One region of the Bacillus sp. AC266 genome, then DNA from elsewhere that is predicted to be linked to it. Evidence: riboswitches for the same ligand, from Rfam matches in the RefSeq annotation. Region 1 holds a riboswitch; the other holds the start of a gene.

Region 1 (3,325 bases):
TTACATCAAATGCAGGGTTAAATACAGGTGTTCCAAGTGGCGCCACTTGTTTCCCAAAAATTTTCGTAACTTCTGTTTCATCTCTTTCTTCAATGACAATTTCAGCACCTGTTTGTTTCGTAGTATCAAATGTAGATAACGGTGCTGCAACGTAAAATGGGATACCGAAATACTTTGCTAATATAGCTAAATTTAATGTTCCTATTTTATTAGCAGTATCACCGTTTTCAACGATTCGATCTGCCCCTACGATAATCGCATTAATTTCTTTCGTTCGAATTGCATGTGCTGCAGTATTATCCGTAATAAGCGTTACATCAATGTCTGCTTGTTTCAATTCCCATGTCGTTAAACGACCACCTTGTAAAACCGGCCTCGTTTCACACGCATACGCATGTAAACGCACACCCTTCTCTTTCCCAATATAAAATGGGGCTAATGCTGTTCCATATCTAGCAGTTGCAATACTTCCAGCGTTACAAATTGTTAAAATTTTATCACCGTCTTTAAAACATGTTAAAGCATGTTCTCCAATACTTCGGCACACCATTTCATCCTCTTGCTGAATATGAAGCGCTTCTTCTTCTAATATTTTTTGAGCTTCTTTTATTGTAGTAATCTCTCGAATAGATTCTCTCATACGATTGATTGCCCAAAATAAATTGACTGCTGTCGGGCGTGATGTTCCTAAATAGTTACAATCTCTATTAAATTTCTTCTGAAACTCATAGATATTTATAGCATCGTATTTCTTTGCCGCAAGCGCCAAACCAAACGCAGCTACAATTCCAATTGCAGGCGCTCCTCGTACTTCTAACATAATGATACTTTTCCATACCTCTTCAATATTCGTTAATGTTTTGTATTCAGTGACATGCGGCAACTTTGTTTGATTCAATACTGCAATTGCATCGCCTTTCCAACTTACAGATCTCGGAATAGTAATAATTGTACTCATGCTTTTACGCCTCCAACTGTCTGTTGAAATAATGTTCGAAACAGTTGAATATCAGCACACTTGGCTTCATATTTTATTAGTTCTCTACCTAAGGATAACGCTTGTTTTTTAGCTTGAATTCTATTTTCTTTATTTGCTATCCCATCTAAATCCGCTACATGAGCTAAGCCAATTGTTCTACGAATCAGTTCACATCCGGCAAATCCGACGGCATCAGTAAAGATATTTTGCAAAATAATTGGTAACCATTGTTTTTCTTTCGTATATGCTTCTACACCTTCTCCAATCCATAACTTCGTAAAGTTTTCTACAAAATAACTCCATGTCTTTTCTATATGGAAAAATAGTACACTTCTCTTTTCTTCTTCTCTAGATAAAGCATTTAATAATAGATTTGCAATAAATTGACCGATATCAAATCCAAATGGACCGTACGTTGCAAATTCTGGATCGATCACTTTCGTTTCAGAAGGTGATGAAAAAATACTACCAGTATGTAAATCACCATGAATAAGCGCTTCTTTTCTCGTTAAAAACTTATATTTATATTGTGCTACTTTTAGTTTTAAAGTTTTGTCACTCCAAAGTTCATCAATCACTGACTGTAAATCTGACTCATAATCATTCGTATCATAATGTCCAAATGGATCCGTAAAAACTAAATCTTCTGTAATTTTACTAAGGTCTGGATTTACAAATGTACCTTCTAGTACCCTTTTCTCTTCTGACTGTAAACCGAAATCTGAAGTATAAAACAAAACATGTGCTAGAAAACGACCGATATGCTGGGATAAAAGTGGATATCCTTCTCCATCTATTAATCCTTTTCTTGTAATTGTTAGTCTTGATAAGTCTTCTATTACTGTAACTGCTAACTCTTCATCATGACTGTACACTACCGGAACATACTCTGGCACATACTTCGCAAAAATTTGTAATGCTTTACTTTCAATCGTCGCTCTTTTTATAGACAGTGGCCAGCTCTCACCAACTACTTTCGCATATGGCAGTGCTTGTTTTATTATAATAGACTTCTCTCCATCATCTAATTTGAACACGTAATTTAAATTTCCATCTCCAATTTCATGACAAACTACATTTGCTTTCTTTTCAAAATAACCGTGTTCTTTCGCATATTGTATAGCTGTTGTTTCAGTTAATGAATAATATCCCATCGTCTTCTCCTCCTTTTCATTCAGAGGTTTTTCTAAAATAGAAAAACCCCTTTCCACAAAGAAAGAGGTTTGAAGTTTATCTTCTCCCCTCTTATCTGCCAGAAAGTTTACTTTCTGCTGGAATTAGCACCGTGCCTTTTGGCGTCATAAACGCCCCATTTCACAATGGTATTACGGTCGGTTGCTGGGCTTCATCGGGCCAAATCCCTCCACCTGCTCTTGATAAGAGTTTTATAATTTTTAGAATTTTTAACTTTATGATGAAGACTATACCAAGAATAAAAATCACTTGTCAACATTTTATTTGTATAATTCTGGACGACGATCTGCAAAAACCGGAATTCCTTTACGTACCTCTTTAATTTTCTCGAATTTAAGTTCTCCAAATAAAATTGATTCCTCTTCATTTGCCTCTACCACAACTTCACCCCAAGGATCCACAATTAGAGAATGACCTGCAAACTCATTATTCGGATCCTTTCCTGCTCTATTGCACGCAACAACATAACACTGATTTTCAACTGCTCTCGCCTGTAAAAGCAAACGCCAATGTGCTAAACGTACTAATGGCCATTCTGCTACAACAAATAAAACTTTTGCACCTTTAGCAGTATGAACGCGCATCCACTCTGGAAAACGAATATCATAACAAATTGTACCAGCACACTCTACATCATCTAACTTAAATTCACCTGTTTCATTACCAGCAACTAAATATTTATGTTCATCCATCAGCTGAAATAAATGTACTTTACTATATTCATTGACTAGATTCCCTTCATTGTTTACAACATACATTGTATTTGTAACCCCTTGCTCTGTTTGCTTTGCTATGGAACCACCAACAATATGTACACCATATTGCTTCGACCATTCTTTCAACTTTTCTTTCGTTTCTAATCCATCCGTATCTGCAATTTCAGAAAGTCTCGTTAAATCATATCCTGTTGTCCATAGTTCTGGTAAGACGATAACATCTGGTCTTTCTTTCATCGCTTCACTTATTTTTTTTTTAGCGTTCTCAATATTTTTTTCTACATCTCCAAAGACAATATCCATTTGAATACATGCGACTTTCATTTTTTCAGCCCCATTCTCATTTTTTTCTTTACAAAATACTGGAAAGATTATATCATTTGTCACTAGAATTGTAACAACTTTCAAAAGAGGTGGAAAGTATGAAATTATTTCA
Region 2 (3,325 bases), on a different contig from region 1:
GTGCTGTGTTATGTTATCTATTTATGGCCAGAAGAAGTGAGAAGCAGTTTGAACTGCAACAAAGACAAAATTTAGAGGCTTAATTTATAAAAAAGAGCTGATTCAAACATGTGTTGAATCAGCTCTTTTTTCATTTCTTTGAAATAACTTATACAGTGTTGTAAGGTGATGCAAAAGTTATTTGCATAAAGTGACGATACTGTGACAAAAATGTTGGTGTGTATATTAAGATCTCGTCTTAAGTGTAAAAAGTAGGGTGTTCTCGGTATAATAACAAGTGGAGATAAAAGAAACTATAATGAGTAATAGCTGTAGATAAAAGGAGAATAAGAGATGAAGAAGGTTTTCGGTATTGCTATGCTTGGGGGTATGCTCCTTCTAGCGGGATGTGATGGAAATAAAGACACGAAAGAACCGAAAGAAAAGGTAGAGCAATCTACTGAGCAAACAGAAGATATGAAAGTATATAACGAGGTACATGAAAAGTATGATGTGAAGATGAACAAAGAAATTAATAAAGCGTTACAGTTATGGGAAGTGGCAAAAGAAAAGGGCGGTAAGGAAATAACTAGTGCTAAATATAAAGAAGACGTGCGAACGGTAACAACGGGCATGTTAGAAGATATTGATCATATGCGTAAAGAAATTCGTGTGCCGAAGTCGAAAGAGGATGAACATGAACTATATGTTGGTTTCTTAAATGAAGCAGAACAAGCGATGAAAAAATTACAGAAGTTAGCTAAAGAAGAAGATTCATCGTTGATTCGTGATATAGAAGTTAATTTTTCAACAGCATCGACATACTATAAACGTTTTCAAACAGAGGCGAAAAAATAACCTTGCGCATGCGCAAGGTTATTTTTTCTTTTTAACATCTCCGTCTTCATCCTCGGATACTAATACCTTCTGTTCTTCGTGAAATTCTGAAATTGTTTGGCCAGTAATATTATCGAATGGAGTGTAAAAAGAAGTGATGCTTTTCTTTTTAATGAAGAGTTTATAGAAGCCAATGATGAAGAGTATGACGATTGTTAATGGCAATCCTATAGTAGCCAGAAGTAGTGGATCCATCTTATAACTCCTTTAATACAATTTCTTTTTATTATAAGCGAAAGATTGTAATTTCAATAACTAATATAATAGAAAACTGATTTTTCTAAATATATCCAATTTGATTGACTTTTCATTTTTTCAGAATTATAATTCGAAATATACAATTTGAACCAAATAATAATATAGCAATTTACTTATCCAGAGAGGTAGAGGGACTGGCCCTATGACACCTCAGCAGCGGGTTCTGTAACAGGAACACCGTGCTAATTCCAGCAAGCAAGTCTTGAAAGATAAGTGATGGGCCTTCGTTTATTAAGCCTTGATCTTATTTTTTAAGATCAAGGCTTTTTGTGTTTTAAGAAGTAGAGAAGGAGTAATGGCAACAAATATGTCAATAAAACAAAGTAAATTCATTTGTTTAGGGGGTTATTGAAGTGTATGTTATTAAAAAACTATCGGTTATGGTATTCACGCTATGGGTCATTACGACAGTAACATTTTTAATTATGCATATTATTCCAGGTGATCCGTTTTCATCAGATGCGAAAATCTTTCCTGAAGAAGTAATACAAAACATGAGAGCGAAGTATCACCTTGATGAACCGTTATGGAATCAGTATGTTGCTTATTTGGATGGGGTAGTTCATTTTGATTTTGGCGAATCTGTTCAATCGACAGGTCAAGGTGTATCGGAAATTATAACAACTGGTTTTGGACCATCGGCAATTATTGGTTTACAAGCACTTGTTATTTCATTGTTAGTCGGAATTGCCGCAGGTACATTTGCCGCGCTATATCATGGGAAAGTGATTGATTATAGTGTGAGCTTGCTTGCGATTCTCGGTATTTCTATTCCTAGTTTTATTTTAGCACCACTATTTATACAAGTATTCGCCATACAATTTGAATTACTACCAGTGGCGTCTTGGGGAACATTTGAGCATACTGTATTACCCTCCTTCGCATTAGCGTTAGGACCAATCGCAGTTATTACAAGATTTGTTCGCTCTAATATGATTGAAGTGTTGCAGAGTGATTATATTAAGCTAGCGAGAGCGAAAGGTATACCAATTAAGAAAATCATTATAAGACATGCTCTTCGAAATGCGATTGTTCCGGTACTTACATTTGTTGGCCCATTAATGGCTGGACTTTTAACAGGGACTTTCGTTATTGAAAAAATCTTTTCAATTCCTGGTTTAGGAAAATATTTTGTAGACAGTATTTTCAACCGAGATTATCCGGTGATTATGGGAACAACCATTTTCTATAGTGCGCTATTAATTGTATGTATTTTTATTACAGATATCATTCATCGTATTGTTGATCCGCGCATTCGTTCTATTACGTAAGGAGGGTGATGTTTAAATGGGGGCTTATGAAATTAATGACCAGTTATTAACGAATGAAGAGAAAAAAGAATTAACGATAAATAAAGATCAGCAAACGATTAGCCGGAAAAAGGAAGTGTTTCGCAAGTTTATATCAAACCCTATAGCAGTTTTAGGGGCAGTGACGTTATTACTAATTATTGTTTTCTCGCTTATTGGCGAAAGTTTAACACCATTTACTGCGAGTGAACAAGTAAAAGAAGCAACTAATTTACCGCCTAGTAGTGAGCATTGGTTCGGAACAGACGATTTAGGGAGAGATATTTGGGCGCGTACTTGGGCTGGTGGGAAAATTTCATTAACAGTTGGATTGGTAGCAGCAGCTCTTGATATAGGGCTTGGTGTACTTATCGGTGGCTTTAGTGGATATGTGAGAGGACGTAATCGTCTTGGAACGTTAATTGATGAGTGGATTATAAGAGGGATTGAAGTGTTATACGGTATCCCATATTTACTGATTGTTATTTTACTATTAATCATTATGAAACCAGGACTTTTTACAATTATTATAGCTCTTGCGTTAACGGGATGGATTGGCATGGCACGTCTCATTCGGGCGCAAGTACTTTCATTGAAACAAAGAGAATTTGTTATTGCAGCAGAGCGATTAGGTACATCTCATATGAAAATTATATATGGGCATTTAATTCCAAACTTAACGGGGATTATTATCGTCAATTTATCATTTACAATTCCAGCAGCTATTTTCTCAGAATCATTTTTAAGTTTTATCGGACTTGGAGTACAATCACCAGCAGCGAGCTGGGGCACGATGACAAACGATGCACTCGGGACATTACTAAGCGGAGAGTGGTGGCAACTTTTCTTCCCGGCAATCATGATTGCATTCATCATGTTCGCATTTAATGCGATTGGTGATG

The links. Region 1 has a riboswitch for S-adenosylmethionine ahead of mtnK (S-methyl-5-thioribose kinase). Riboswitches for the same ligand answer to the same signal wherever they lie in the genome.
Region 2: it holds a riboswitch for S-adenosylmethionine, as region 1 does, so the genes downstream of both, AC0IXC_RS26985 (ABC transporter permease) here and mtnK (S-methyl-5-thioribose kinase) in region 1, are expected to answer to the same signal.

The regions. Positions count from the first base shown of each region.
Region 1 is NZ_CEEDEC010000002.1:771,182-774,506, reverse strand. Features, by position in the region: gene mtnA (S-methyl-5-thioribose-1-phosphate isomerase) at 1-958, opposite strand, end outside; gene mtnK (S-methyl-5-thioribose kinase) at 955-2,133, opposite strand; SAM riboswitch class I at 2,222-2,362, opposite strand; gene AC0IXC_RS11655 (carbon-nitrogen family hydrolase) at 2,434-3,297, opposite strand; gene AC0IXC_RS11650 (aminotransferase class I/II-fold pyridoxal phosphate-dependent enzyme) at 3,312-3,325, shown strand, end outside.
Region 2 is NZ_CEEDEC010000010.1:24,502-27,826, forward strand. Features, by position in the region: gene AC0IXC_RS26970 (multidrug effflux MFS transporter) at 1-83, shown strand, start outside; gene AC0IXC_RS26975 (hypothetical protein) at 334-837, shown strand; gene AC0IXC_RS26980 (DUF3951 domain-containing protein) at 856-1,071, opposite strand; SAM riboswitch class I at 1,245-1,350, shown strand; gene AC0IXC_RS26985 (ABC transporter permease) at 1,488-2,405, shown strand; gene AC0IXC_RS26990 (ABC transporter permease) at 2,422-3,325, shown strand, end outside.